Regions from separate parts of the Kitasatospora nipponensis genome, predicted to be linked through region 2. Evidence: riboswitches for the same ligand, from Rfam matches in the RefSeq annotation. Region 2 holds a riboswitch; each other region holds the start of a gene.
What was found. Region 2 has a riboswitch for cyclic di-AMP ahead of ABD323_RS27185 (transglycosylase family protein). Riboswitches for the same ligand answer to the same signal wherever they lie in the genome.
Positions count from the first base shown of each region.

Region 1: it holds a riboswitch for cyclic di-AMP, as region 2 does, so the genes downstream of both, ABD323_RS21790 (C40 family peptidase) here and ABD323_RS27185 (transglycosylase family protein) in region 2, are expected to answer to the same signal.
Region 3: it holds a riboswitch for cyclic di-AMP, as region 2 does, so the genes downstream of both, ABD323_RS14430 (glycoside hydrolase family 16 protein) here and ABD323_RS27185 (transglycosylase family protein) in region 2, are expected to answer to the same signal.

Region 1 is NZ_BAAALF010000080.1:29,234-34,044, forward strand. Features, by position in the region: gene ABD323_RS21775 (hypothetical protein) at 109-390, shown strand; gene ABD323_RS21780 (NYN domain-containing protein) at 544-2,055, shown strand; gene ABD323_RS21785 (C40 family peptidase) at 2,222-3,247, shown strand; cyclic di-AMP (ydaO/yuaA leader) riboswitch at 3,582-3,734, shown strand; gene ABD323_RS21790 (C40 family peptidase) at 3,738-4,811, shown strand, end outside.
Region 2 is NZ_BAAALF010000121.1:6,603-11,413, reverse strand. Features, by position in the region: gene ABD323_RS27190 (hypothetical protein) at 1-109, opposite strand, end outside; gene ABD323_RS27185 (transglycosylase family protein) at 251-1,447, opposite strand; cyclic di-AMP (ydaO/yuaA leader) riboswitch at 1,455-1,627, opposite strand; gene ABD323_RS27180 (hypothetical protein) at 2,245-3,999, shown strand; gene ABD323_RS27175 (sirohydrochlorin chelatase family protein) at 4,210-4,811, opposite strand, start outside.
Region 3 is NZ_BAAALF010000041.1:1,854-6,664, forward strand. Features, by position in the region: gene ABD323_RS14420 (class I SAM-dependent methyltransferase) at 1-267, shown strand, start outside; gene ABD323_RS14425 (LuxR C-terminal-related transcriptional regulator) at 420-1,136, shown strand; cyclic di-AMP (ydaO/yuaA leader) riboswitch at 1,387-1,485, shown strand; gene ABD323_RS14430 (glycoside hydrolase family 16 protein) at 1,505-2,704, shown strand; gene ABD323_RS14435 (hypothetical protein) at 2,764-3,222, opposite strand; gene ABD323_RS14440 (IclR family transcriptional regulator) at 3,276-4,070, opposite strand; gene aceB (malate synthase A) at 4,261-4,811, shown strand, end outside.

The DNA.
Region 1 (4,811 bases), on a different contig from region 2:
AGGTGGGAACCGGTATCCGGTGGAGGGTGTCACAGCCCCAGGGCCTAGGCTTGGGGCCTGGCCACAGCAGCGGCCCGGACCCCGGACCAGAGAAGAGGACCCCGCCTCATGACCGTCCCCGCGCCCACCGCCGAGACCCGCTGGCGCTGCACCCTGTGCGGCAACCTGACGCGCTTCGACGTGACCCGCTCCTCGCGGGTGGTCGAGTACGTGCACCTGGACCTGGCGGGCGAGCCGACGGTGGAGGAGACCGAGGTGCTGGCCGAGACCCTGGAGTCGGTGCGCTGCCGCTGGTGCAACGCGGTCGACCAGGTCGAGCTGGTGGCCCGGCCGGACGCGGACGCCGCCGCGGTCACCGAGAGCGGCGACGGCGCCGAGACCGCGCGGTGAGCGTCGCGCCGGCGCGGTGAGGCGACGCGTGCCGGCGAGTGGCGTGGTGTCCCCGGGACGCCGCGCACGAGACAATTGCACAGAGCGGTGAGTCAGGGGTGGCCGGACGCCGGCCGGGATGCCCCGCAGACCAGGATCGGAGCCGAGGACGCGATGGACGCAGCGAGGGAGGCCGCTGAGCCGCAGGGGCAGCCGCCCGCTGTCGCCGTCGACGAGCCCGGCCCCGACGGGCTGGGCGCGCCTGGACCGGACGCCGCGGAGCAGCCCGGGGACGGGCGGCCCGAGGACGACGGGCCGGCCGGTGACCAGGGGCCGGCCGACGGTGACGGGCGGCTCGACGAGGAGCCCGGCGCCGGCGAGCAGCTGGACCGGCCGCTGCCGGAGGGCGTGCGCCGCCGGGTGGTGGGCCTGGCCGCCGACGCGCTCGGTGGCCTGCCGGTCACCGAGCTGCCCACCACGCTGCGCCCGTACGCCAAGTTCACCCCGGCCCGGCGCGCCAAGTACGCCGGCACCGCGCTGGCGGCCGCGCTGGAGGCCGAGCCGGTCTTCCGGCTGCGGATAGCGGACCGGCTGCGGCTGGGCCAGCCCGACCTGGTCAAGGCCCTGGAGGCCGGCCAGGTCCCGGGGGCCGCCGAGCCGTTGGACGTGGCCGCCGCCGCCTACCTGCTGCGCCCGCGCGGCTGGGCGCAGCTGGTCACCGAGGCCGGTGAGCAGGCCCAACGGGCCGGCGCCGAGGACGCCGCGGCCGAGGCGGCCCGGCTGGTGGAGAAGCTCCAGGAGGAGCTGGCCGGGGTGTGGGCGGCCGCCCGCCACGACCTGGAGCGGCAGCGGGCCGAGGGCGAGGGGTCCCGCAAGGAGCTGGAGACGCTGCGCAAGAAGCTGCGCAGCCTGGAGAGCGACACCCGCCGGGCGCAGGCCGAGAGCCGCAAGCTGGCGGCCGAGCTGGACGCGGCCGCGGCGGCCGCGGCCACCGAGCGCGGCGTCACCGAGAGTGAGAACCGCCGGCTCAAGCACCGGGTGACCGAGCTGGAGGCGGCGCTGGAGACCAGCCGCCGCTCGGTCCGCGAGGGGCGCAGCGTGGAGGACATGCGGCTGCGGCTGCTCCTGGACACCGTGCTGCAGTCGGCCCAGGGCCTGCAGCGCGAGCTGGCGCTGCCGGTCACCCAGCTGCACCCGGCCGACCTGGTGGACGCGGTGGTCCCCGGTTCGGCCTCGCCGCACGACGTGGCCCGGCGCGGGTTGGCCGAGGACGACCCGGCGCTGCTCGACCAGCTGCTGGCGATCCCTCAGGTGCACCTGGTGGTGGACGGCTACAACGTGACCAAGACCGGCTACCCGACCCTGCCGCTGGAGCAGCAGCGGCTGCGGCTGCTGGGCGGTCTGGCGATGCTGGCCCAGCGCACCCAGGCCGAGGTGACCTGTGTCTTCGACGGGCAGGACCTGGACGTGCCGGTGATCATGGCGCCGCCGCGCGGGGTGCGGGTGCGGTTCAGCCGGACCGGACAGACCGCGGACGAACTGATCCGCCAGTTGGTCCGCGCCGAGCCGCAGGGGCGCCCGGTGGTGGTGGTCTCGGCGGACCGGGAGGTGGCCGACGGCGTGCGCAAGGCGGGCGCCCGCCCGGTGGCCTCGGTCCTGCTGCTGAAGCGGCTGGCTCGCACCTGACCGGCGCGCGCGGCGTGAAGGGTCGGTGAAAGCCGCTCCGCCGAAGGTAGTTCATGGCGGCAGGGGAGTGGCGCAAAGATGTGATCTTCACTAGGGTCTGGCGTCAAACCTATTTTTCCGGTCACTCATCCGATCGGGTGAGACCGGCAGAAGAAGGAGCAGTCCCTTGGCGTCCCACCGCCGTCCCAAGCAGCCGAGCCGCACTCGAGTCACCGTGCTCACCGCGGCTGCGGCCACCGCGGTCGCGCTGTCCGCGCAGACCGGCGCGTGGGCCGATCCCAAGCCCAGCAAGGAAGACGTCAAGGCCCAGATCGACGACCTGAACAACCAGCAGGAAGCCGCCTCCGAGAAGTACAACGGTCTCAAGGAGCGCGGGGACCAGCTGCGGGCGCAGGCCGCCCAGCTGCAGGACGAGGTGGCGCGCGGTCAGGACCAGGTGACCCAGCTGCAGTCCGGGCTGGCGGCGGTGGCCGGCGACCAGTACCGCAACGGCGGGATCGACCCCGCCGTGGTGCTGATGCTCAACTCCAACCCCAAGGGCTACCTGGACCAGGCGTCCAGCATGGCGCAGGCCACCTCCACGGAGACGGACGCGCTCAAGGCCCTGCAGGGCGAGCAGCGCAAGCTCGACCAGGAGAAGAAGGAAGCCGCCGACACGCTCGCCGAGCTCGACCGCTCCACCAAGGAGCTGAACGACGCCAAGGCGGACGTGCAGTCCAAGCTGGCGGCCGCGCAGAAGCTGCTCAACTCGCTGAGCGCCGCCGACCGCGCCGCGCTGCAGGCGGCCGACCGCGCCTCGCGCAGCGACACCCGGGTCGACCTGACCACCCTGCCGCCGGTCTCCGGCTACGCGGGCGCCGCGGTCACCGCCGCGCTGAGCAAGCTGGGCCACGCGTACGTCTGGGGCGCCACCGGCCCGGGCACCTTCGACTGCTCGGGTCTGATGCAGTGGGCCTACGCGCAGGCCGGCGTCTCGCTGCCGCGCACCTCGCAGGAGCAGGGCCACATCGGCACCGGCGTGAGCCTGGCCGACGCCCAGCCGGGCGACCTGGTGATCTACGGCGGCGACATGCACCACGTGGGCATGTACATCGGCAACGGCCAGGTGGTGCACGCCCCGCACACCGGCGACGTGGTCCGGATCGCCCAGGCCACCTCGATCGGGTCGATCAACACCATCCGCCGGGTCTGACGGATCGTCGCGGCACCGGGTGTGCCGGCGGCTCATTGCGCCAACTTTCGGTACAACCCGGCCGATTCGGACATTTCCTGACGGGCGGCCAGGGACCCCCACGAGGTGACCTGGGTCACGGCACGCGCCCCGGAAGATCGGCAGGGCGTGACATCTCTACCACGCAGAGTCAAAGTTCGACGTTTTTTCCGACAAGGATTTGAACGGATCACGGATCAGTTACTAGGGTCATGACCCGGACCACCGCGACGGTGATCACCCGACCCGGGTGGCAGCGGGGGTTACCGCCGAGTCTGGAAAGCAGCGCGGACAGTTGACTGTCCGATGGGGAAGCCCCCAGGGGGTGCTGCGGACCGGAGCCGGGGAACCACGTTCCCTCGGGGTGAATCGGCGCCAGAGTCGGCCAGGGGGCCGGTGAGGCGTCGTAGGGCGTCTCTTCCGGCCCGAACCCGTCAGCTCACCCGGTAGGCGGTCGAAGGAAGAAGGATTCGTGGCGTCCCATCGTCGTCCCAAGCCCGTCGGCCGTACCCGCGCGTCGATCCTGACCGCCGCGGCCGCCACCGCAGTGGCTCTCTCCGGACAGGGGGCTGCGCACGCCGATCCGACGCCCACCATCGACCAGGTCAAGTCGCAGGTCGACGACCTCAACGCGCAGGCCGAGTCGGCGAGTCAGAGCTACCTCGGCGCGCAGGACAAGCAGCAGGCCCTGCAGAAGCAGGTCGGTGAGCTGCAGGACCAGGTGGCCCGCCAGCAGGACCAGGTGACGAACCTGCAGAGCGGCCTGGCGCAGGTGGCCGCCGACCAGTACGCCAACAACGGCATCTCGCCGACCGTGCAGCTGATGCTCAACTCCAGCCCGGACGGATTCCTGAACCAGGCCGGCTCGCTGAACCAGCTGAACAGCACCCAGGCCCAGACGCTCAAGCAGCTCCAGGTGCAGCAGCGCAAGCTCGACCAGGACAAGACCGAGGCGCAGGGCAAGCTCGCCGAGCTGGACACCACCACGCAGCAGCTCAAGGCGGCCAAGGACGACGTCCAGGCCAAGCTGGCCAAGGCCCAGGCCCTCCTCAACTCGCTGACCGAGCAGCAGCGTCAGGCGATAGCCGCCGCCGAGGCGAAGGCCGCCGCGGACGCCAAGGCCGCAGCCGAGAAGGCCGCCGCCGACGCCAAGGCGGCCGCCGACGCGAAGTCCGCCACGGACTCGCAGGCCACCGCCTCGCGCAGCAACACCCGTACCAACCTCGGCGCGCCGAGCACCCCGGCCGCGCAGGCGCCGGCCGCCCCGGCCGCCGGCAACTCGGCGGGGGGCGCCGCGATCGCCGCCGCGGTCAGCAAGCTGGGCTCGCCGTACTCCTACGGTGCGACCGGTCCCTCCGCCTTCGACTGCTCCGGGCTCACCCAGTGGGCTTACGCGCAGGCCGGCGTCTCGCTGCCGCGCACCTCGCAGGCGCAGGCCTCGGCCGGCAACTCGATCGGCACCAACATCGCCAACGCCCAGCCCGGCGACCTGATCATCTACTTCAGCGACCAGAGCCACGTCGGCCTGTACGTCGGTGGTGGCCAG
Region 2 (4,811 bases):
GGTAGTCACGGACGATCAGGTTGACGGCGTCCTGTGGACTCTTCGTTCCACTGAGCAGCATCACGTCGATCGCGAGGTTGGCGTCGAGCGTGACGGTGACCTGGGGCATGCGGCTCTCCTCATCGGGTGCGAGGGTCCCAGCATGCCCGTCGTCCGTCGTCGTCACCATGCCCGCGGGGCGCCTCCCCCGTGGGGGGGGGGGCCCCCCCGGGGGGGGGGGGGGGGCCCGCCGTGCGGGAGCGGTCGGGGATCAGACCCGGCCGGCGAAGTCCGGCGCGTAGTTGGCGAGGGTCTCGTACTTGACGCCCGCGCTCGGGTTGGCGGCCTCGACCATGCGGCCGTCGCCGATGTACAGGGCGACGTGGTAGACGCCCGAGTTGCTGCCGTTGTTCGACCAGAAGAGCAGGTCGCCCGGCTGCAGGTTGGACAGCGACACGTGGGTGCTGGCGGCGGCCTGGTCGGCGGCCACCCGCGGGATGGAGATGCCGGCCTGGGCCATCGCGGCCTGGGTCAGGCCCGAGCAGTCCCAGCCACCGTTGCCGGTGCCGCCGTAGACGTACGCCTGGCCGACCTTGGACTCGGCGAAGGCGATCGCCTTGGCCATGCTGCCGGAGGCGGCCTGGGCGGGCGCGGGCGCCGCGGTGGTGGCCGCGGTGGTGGCGGCCTTGACGGGGGCGGCGGGGGCGCTGCTGGGGGCGCTCTGGTCGGCGGCCGGGGCCTGCGCCTGCGACCAGGTGCCGAGCGAGAGGCGCTCACCCGGGTAGATGGTGTCCGGACCCTGGGTCAGGACCGACTTGTTGAGCTCGTACAGCTTCTGCCAGCCACCCTGCACGTGGTGGGCCTTGGCGATGTTGGAGAGCCAGTCGCCGGCGACCACGGTGTAGCTCTGGTCGCCCTGCGCGCCGTGGTTCCAGTTGCCGTGGCTCCAGCTCTTGCCGGCGTCCGAGCCCTGCGCGGGGGTGCTCTGCGCGGGGGCGCTGGGGGCGCTGGGGGCCGGGGCGCTCGGCGCGGGGGCGCTGGGAGCGGTCGAGGTGGAGGCCGAGGAACCGCCGGGGTTGATCGCCGGGGCGGGGCCGCCCTTGGTCAGGCCGGCCTGGATGGAGCAGACGGGCCAGGCGCCGGGGCCCTGGTCGGCCAGCACCTTCTCGGCGACGGCGATCTGCTGGTCCTTGGTGGCCTGGTTGGCCTGCGGGGCGTACTGGGTGCCGCCGTACGCGGCCCAGGTGGAGGCGGTGAACTGCAGGCCGCCGTAGAAGCCGTTGCCGGTGTTGATGCTCCAGTCACCGGAGCTCTCGCACTGCGCGACCTTGTCCCAGGTGGAGACCGTGGCAGCCGAGGCGGTGGTGGCGGTGATGCAGGGGAGGCTGAGGCCGAGGCCGACCAGGCCGGTCGCGGCGATCACACGGCGGGTGGTGCGGGACGTACGGGTGCCAGTGGTGGGCAGCATGAAGACGCGTTCCTCTCCTACGCCTACGAGGTGAGCTGTCGGATTCGGGCTGGAGTTGCCCGGCCGCGCTGAGCGCGGCTTCACCCCTAGCTCCGGATCGGCCGGTCCGAAGACCGGCTGCCCGGGGCGGCTTACCTGGTTCCCCCGCTCCTGCCGTGGTGCGTTCCGCAGTGCAAGCACGCCCGGTGGCAGGACTCGGCGTCCGGCTGCGCTTGGTCCGTGTGACCACGAACGGGGAGCACGTTAGACAGAGTTAAGTTGAATCCGCAAACAGCTGTGATGCTCATCACACCGCCTTTGCGGAACCTTCAAGATCGACCGGGGAGATCATCTGAAAGGGTGTCGGCGCCCGCCCCCGGTTACCTTCGGTCGGATTTCGGCAACGGCCCGCATCGACAGGGCAATTGCCTATCCTTCAGGAGGACGCGGACCTGACGTCCCGTCCGGGGGGAGGCGGCCCGATCATGGACGAGCGCACGCGGTCGCAGGGGCCCGAGTGGCCCGCCGACGGGACCAAGGACCCGGGTCCGCCGCCGCGCCGAGTTGCGGATCCGGCGCGACGGCGGATCCTGGGCTGGCTCGCCGCCGGGACGGTGGCGGGGGCCCTGGGCGGGGCCGCCCTGCTGGGTAAAATGCCCGATTTGCGTCATATCACCACATCTGGTGGCGCGTCAGGCCGGACCGGGGGCCACGCCGGCCCACCCGGCGGTCCGTCACCGCAGCCGGCCGGCGCGCCACCGCGCCGCTGGTCCGACCCGGCCGGCTGGGGCGGCGCGCCCCCGGGTCCGGACCGGACCGTGCGGATCACCGACCACGTCGAGCTGGACACCGACGCCACCGTCGCCGGCCTGCTGATCGAGCCCGGCGGCTCGCTCAGCTTCGCCGCCGACCGCGACCTGACCCTGCAGTCGACCGGCAACGTCGAGGTCCGCGGCGCCCTGCTGCTCGCCCCGGGCGGCGAGCACACCCACTGCCTGCGCTTCCCCGCGGTCGACGAGCGGCGCTTCCAGGGCGGCGCCATGACCGTGCTGGCGAGCGACACCGGCCTGTGGGTCACCGGCGCCGGCTACCTGCGCCTGGACGGCGCGGCGAAGACCGCCTGGGCCCGCGCGGCCGGCCCGCTGGAAGCCGGCGACGGCACCGTCACGCTGGCCGCCGCCCCGGCCGGCTGGCTGCCCGGCGACGAGCTCGCCCTGGCCCCCACCGAGCCGCCCGACCGGGACGGCTTCAGCGAGCACTACGACCTGCGCACCGTGCGCGCCGTCCAGGGGGCCACCGTCACGCTGGACGCGCCGCTGGAGCACCCGCACCCGCTGGTCACCGTCGGCGGCGCCGCGCTCGGCGCCGAGGTGCTCAACCTGACCCGCAGCGTACGGATCGAGGGCACCGCCCAGGGCCGCGCCCACGTCCACCTCACCAGCTCGCGTCCCTGCGACCTGCGGCACGCCGCGCTGCGCTGGCTCGGGCCGCGCACGGCGACCGGCGAGACCTGGCGCTCCGCGCAGGGGGACACCCCCGTCACCGCGCCGGTGCTGGGCCGGTACGCGCTGCACTTCCACCAGTTGGGCGACAGCTCGCGCGGCACCGTGGTGGAGGGCGTGGTGGTCCGCGACGCCGGCAACCACGCCTTCGTCCCGCACGCCAGCCACGGCATCGCCTTCCGGGCCTGCGTCAGCCACGACACCTGGGAGGACGCCTACTGGTGGGACGGCCCGGTGGACACCCGCACCCCGCAGGTCCCCTCCGACGACCTGGTCTACGAGGGCTGCGTCGCCTCGCGCGCCGTCCTCGACCCCAACCCGCGGGCCTACCGCCTCACCGGCTTCAGCCTCGGCGCCGGCCGCGGCGGCTCGGTGCGCGACTGCGTGGCCGTCGGCGTGCAGGGCGCCACCGGCGCGAGCGGCTACGAGTGGCCGGAGAACAGCGAGGGCGTCTGGACCTTCGAGCGCTGCCTGGCCCACAACAACCTGCAGGACGGCATCTTCGTCTGGCTCAACGCCCAGCAGCAGCACACCGTCACCGGCTTCGTCGGCTACCACAACGGCGGCTGGGGCATCGAACACGGCGCCTACCTCAACGACTTCGACTACCGGGCCGCCGTGCTGCACGGCAACGCCGCCGGGGGCGTGCTGATCCACGCGCTGGGCCGCGACCGCGGCACCACCTTCGACGGGCTCCTGATCGACGCCGCCGGGCAGAGCGACTACGCGGTGGCGACGGCGCGTCACGTCCTGGCGGGGGAGCAGGTCACGGTGAGCCGCAGCCGGCTGACGGGCTATCGCCGGGCCGCGGTGGCCGCCGCCGCCACCCGCGACGGCGCGCCGGACGACCTGGCGGTGCTCGACTGCGACCTCGGCGACGGCCAGGCGATCTGGCTCGACCCCGCGGCCCCGGCGCCGACCGGCCTGCTGCTGCGCCCCGCCGGGCAGAGCACCACCCGCAACCTCGCGCCCGGCGGCGCCACCCCGCCCGCGACCCCCGCGGTCGGGCCCAGCGTGCCCACCGTCGACCTGCCCCCCGGTGCGCCGGCGACCGCCCGCCTGACGGCCTGACCCTGCAACGGGGGGACCGGCGCGGTGCGGGCCGGTGCGGGGGGCGGCGGGGGGGGCGGGGGCGGGGGCCCGCGGGGCCGGTGCCTCTCCCCTCTGTACGCGGCAGGCTCCCCACCCGTTCAACGGATGGGGAGCCTGCCGGGTGGGAATGCGGCCCGGCGTCGACCGGACCAGCAGGCCCCGGGATCCGGAGACCCCGGGGTCGGGGGGTCACTCGCCCGCGTCGTCGGCCTGCGCCTGGGCCGCGGCCTCGGCCTGGGCGGCCAGCACCTGCGCGTCGATCAGCGGGACCAGCGCGGTCAGGTAGTGGCCGGCGATCAGCTGACCGATCGTCGAGTACGCGCCGACGGCCTCGGCGGCCGGGCAGCCGGTCTGCGCGCCCGCCTCGGCCAGCAGCTCGGCCGGCGCCTCGGGGCCGATCACCAGCGGGGCCAGCGCCGGGCGCTGCGAGCCGGTGGCGCGCAGGTGCTCCACGGCGGCGGCCACCGAGCCGGGCACGTCGAGTGCGGCGGCGACCACCGGGACGGCCAGCCGGGCGGCCAGCAGCACGCCGGTGATCCCGGCCGCGGCCGCGGCCTCCTCACCGCCCACGGTGGTCAGCACCACGCCGTCGGCGGCGGTGGTGATGGCGAAGAGCCGGGCCCGGTCGGCCCGGGCCAGTCCGGCCTCGGAGAGCCGCACGTGGACGGCCTCGGCCAGCAGCGGGTGCGGGCCCAGCACGTCGGTGACCACGGCGCCGGTCTCGGCGGACAGCTTGTGCAGGACCGTCAGGAACTCGTGCGGGCCGAACAGCAGCGGGACCACGACCGGCG
Region 3 (4,811 bases), on a different contig from region 2:
GCGCTGGCCCCGGACGGCGCCTGCATGATCGTCGAGCCCAACGTCTCGGCCGACGTGCGGGAGAACGCCAACCCGATCGGCCGCGCGGTGGTCTCCGCCTCGGTCGCGGTCTGCCTGCCCTCCGCGCTCGCCCAGCAGGGCCCGCAGGCGATGGGCAACCACGCCGGTGAGGACGCCATGCGCCACCTCGCCGACGACGCCGGACTGCACCACTGGCGGCTGGCCGCCGAGAGCCCGGTCAACCGGGTGTACGCGGCCAGCCGGTAGCCGGCCCGTGGATCGTCCGTAGAACGTCCCTTCCGCAGACCGCCTCCCTTGGGCCGGGGCGGTGCCGCAGGGCCGGGTTTGTCGGGGCCCGGCTTGACCCGGCCTCCCCGACGGCGCACGCTCCAAGAGTGGCTCCGTCCGGGGAGGCCGGGTTGCGGCGTATCTGCGCCGTGATCGACCTGCTGCTCGACGCCGTCGACGAGGAGACGCTCCTCCCGGCGCTGTTCCCCACACTGCTGCGCGCCGTGCCGGGGGACAGCCTCACCTGGTCCACCCGCACCCCCGCCGGCCGCTTCCCGCTGCACTCGCCAGCCACCCTCTACACCCCCGACGCGGTGGCCGGCTTCTACCGCCACGCGGCCCAGGACTCGTTATTCCGCCACACCGACACCGGCACCGGCATCCCGCTGCGCCGCTCCGACCTGCAGTCGCGCACCGAGTACCACCGGCTGGGCACCTACCGCGAGGCGCTGCGCGCGGTGGACGCCGAGTACCAGCTGGCGATGGCCTTCCCGGCCGGCTGGGCGCGCACCGGGCGGCGCACGGTCTGCGTGGCGATCAGCCGCGGCGGCAGCGACTTCACCGACGCCGACCTGGAGGCCGCGGTGCTGCTGCGGGCCCGGCTGACGCACGCGCTGGACCGGCTGGCCCCGCCGCAGCGGCTGCCGCACTCGGTGACCGCCCGGGAGGCCGCGGTGCTGGACCTGCTCGCCCGCGGGCTGACCGACCAGCAGATCGGCCGACGCCTGGAGGTCTCGGCCCGCACGGTGGACAAGCACCTGGAGCACGCCTACGCCAAGCTGCGGGTGCACAGCCGGGTGGAGGCCGCGGCGCTGTGGCGGGCGGCGGCGGCGGTCGACGCGCGGTAGCAGCGCGGTGGCGCGGTGGCAGGGGAGGTGGGGGTGGACCCGTGGGGCGCATGTGAGTTCTGTGACAGGGCGTTGTCAATGATCTTGGGGTCTGCCTACCCTGCAGATCGTTCGTCGTCCACCGGCGGGCCCTGTCGCCGGGACGCCGAGTCCTGCCCGCCCGTCGGCCGGAACCACAGCATCGCACCGGGCAGGAGCGGGGGACCCACGGTAGTGCCACGACCCCGCGCGCGCCGACCGCCCCTCGGGCCCGGCGCGCAGCACACGCGGAGTCCTGGCTAGGGGTGAAGCCGTCCTCACCGACGGCCGGGCCACCTTGCGGCCCGAACCCGACAGCTCACCTCGCAGGCGTCGCAAGAGGACTCCCCATGATCCCTTCCGCCAAGCCTGCCCGTCTCGGTCTGGTCGCCGGAGCGCTCGGTCTGCTCGCCGCCCCCGTCGTCGGCCAGGCCCACGCCTTCGCCTCGACCACGACCGCGCCCAGGGTCACCCAGGACCGGCTGACGCCCACCACCGCCACCGCCGGCGCCGCGACCACCGCCTCGCTGACCCTGCACGCCAGCTCCTGCTTCACCGCGAAGACGGTGGGCGTGGGCGTGCGCGACGCGGCCGGCGCCAACCTCGACTTCCCCGGCTCGCTGAGCAACGCGCGGATCTGCCCCGGCGGGCTCTCGCTGACCACCGGCGCCCGCACGCTGGCGGCCGGCAGCTACAGCACCTTCGGCTTCTACCAGGACCTGGCCGGCGCCTGGCACAACCTCCCCGCGCAGACCCTGACGGTCGGCACGGGCGGCAGCACGACCCCGGCCCCGAAGCCCACCCCCACGCCGACTCCCACCCCCACCCCGACGCCGACCCCGGCCCCCGCGCCCGGCGGTTCGCCCGTCGCCGGCAAGAACCTGACCTGGTCCGACGAGTTCAACGGCCCGCTCGACGGCTCGCGCTGGAACAGCTCCACCACCAGCTCGTTCAAGTACGGCACGCACAACCCGGACGACAACAAGCTGGACTGGCTCACCCCCTCCGACGTCGCCGTCGCCGGTGGCACGGCCACCTTCACCGCCCAGCCCAGCAGTCACACCCTGGAGAACGGCAAGCAGGCCTGGACCACCGGCCTGCTGACCACCGAGGGCACCAGCCAGGGCTTCAAGGTCAAGACCGGCGACTACGCCGAGACCCGGGTGCAGCTGCCCGGCGCGGCCGGTGCCTGGCCGGCGCTGTGGACCTGGCAGAACGGTGGCAACGAGATCGACTCCTTCGAGTACCACCCGGACAACCCGAACCTGCTGGAGCTGACCAACCACGTCAACGCCGCGCAGAAGTACTACACCGACGCCAACGCGATCAAGCCCGGCCAGTGGGTCACCATCGGCACGTACTACGGCGCGAACTCGGTCGACTACTACGTCAACGGGGCCAAGGTCTTCTCGGACAACACCGGGGTCGGCGCCAACTGGTCGGCCTACCTGATCCTCAACCTGTCCATCGGCGCCGGCGCCTACCACCCGGCGCCCAGCGGCACCGCGCCGATCAGCTTCGCCGCGGACTACGTGCGGGTCTACCGCTGACCCTTTCCGGGACGAGCCTCCTTCGGACCAGATGAGCGCGGGCGCCGCGGCGCCCGCGCTCACCGCGTTCCGGTGACCTCGATCGTGAACGAGCCCGTGTTGTTCGCCGGGTTCGGGTCGCCGGCGCCGGTCACCAGCACCTCGCCGCGCAGCCTCCCGCGCGCCGAGGCGGCCAGTTGCACCGGCACCAGCGCGGTCGCGCTGCGCAGCGCCGGCAGACCGGCGCCGAAGGAGCAGCGCACCTCGCTGCCGGCCGCCAGCACCGCGCAGCCGGCCGGGAAGTACGGTCCCACCGCCCTGGCTCCCGGCGGCAGCAGCACGGTCACCACGAAGGCCCCCGCCGGCCCCGGCCCGCCGTTGGCCACGAAGGCGAGCACGGTGGTGCGGCCGATCCCCGGCGCCGGGTCGGGATCGAGCGGCACCACCTGGAGGTCGGCGCCGGTGGCGCCCCAGGCGGCGGGGGCGGGCACCGCGGCGAGCAGGGCGGCGGTCAGCAGCGGAACGATCGGCAGTCGCATGCGATCACTCTAAGCCTCGCCGAACTCACCCGCGGTGACCGACCTCCGTCCCGTCAGGGCGCCAGCACCGCGCCGAGGCGCTCGGCGATCTCGCGCATCACCGGGACCAGGGCGGAGTCACCGGTCTGCTCCTCCAGCGCGCGGATCCGGGCCTCGGGGCCGCTCACCGACAGGGCGGTGGGGGTGGGTGCGCCGGGGACGGCAACCGCGATGCAGCGCACGCCGATCTCCTGCTCCTGGTCGTCGACGACGTAGCCCGCCGCGCGGGCGGCGGCCAGTTGGGCGAGCAGCTCGTCCGGGTCGGTCAGGGTGAACTCGGTGTGCGCCGGCAGCTGGTGGGGGCCGAGTACGGCGCGGGCCTCGTCCTCGGGCAACTGCGCGAGCAGCGCCTTGCCGACGCCCGTGCAGTGCGGCTGCACCCGGCGGCCGACCTCGGTGAACATCCGCATCGAGCGGCGCGACTGCACCTGTCCGACGTAGACCACCTCGCCGCCCTCCAGGACGGCCAGGTTGGCGGTCTCGCCGGTGGCCTCCATCAGCTCCGCCAGGTAGGGGCGGGCCCAGCTGCCGAGCAGTCGCCCGGCGGTCTCGCCCAGCCGGATCAGGCGCGGACCCAGGGTGTAGCGGCGCGCGGTGTCCTGGCGGACATATCCCTGCTGTGCGAGGGTACGAACCAGCCGGTGGATGGTGGGCATCGGAAGGCCCGAGGTGGTGGACAGCTCGCTGAGGGTGGCGATCCCGCCGGAGTCGGCGAGTGCCTCCAGGAGCTGGAAGGCGCGCTCGACCGACTGCACGCCGCCACTGCTGCGGTCGGAGCCTGTCGGTGCTGCGGCAGGAGTGCTGGCCACCGGCGTTCCCTTTGCTGTCGGGGGAGGAGTAGAGTCCCAGCGATCTACTCAACAAACCGTTGAAATTCTGTATCGCGGAAACTAGTCTCCACCTTACAGAATCGAACTCGCCGGTAGGTGGGTTCAGATCGGGGAAGTTCCCACCGGAGCTCCCCTCAACAGGCTCAACCGTCCAAGGAGTGTCCTGCCCATGGCTACAGATCAGGGACCCGCCGGCGCCGCCCCCGCCGCTCCGGTCGTCACTGTCGCCGGACCGCGCGTCCCCCGTGCGGAGGAGGTGCTCACCCCCGAGGCGGTCGCCTTCGTCGTCGGCCTCCACCGCGCCTTCGAAGGCCGCCGGCAGGAACTCCTCGCCCGCCGCCGGGTGCGCCGCGCCGAGATCGCCCAGGCCGGCACCCTCGACTTCCTGCCCGAGACCGCCGCGGTGCGGGCCGGCGACTGGACGGTGGCCCCCGCGCCGCGGGCCCTGCAGGACCGCCGGGTGGAGATCACCGGTCCCACCGACCGCAAGATGGTCGTCAACGCGCTCAACTCCGGCGCCAAGGTCTGGCTGGCCGACTTCGAGGACGCCACCTCGCCCACCTGGCACTCGGTGGTCAGTGGCCAGGTCAACCTGATCGACGCCTTCGAGGGCCGGATCGACTTCACCTCCGAGCAGGGCAAGGAGTACCACCTGCGCCCCGCCGCGGAGCTCGCCACCGTGGTGGTCCGCCCGCGCGGCTGGCACCTGGACGAGAGCCA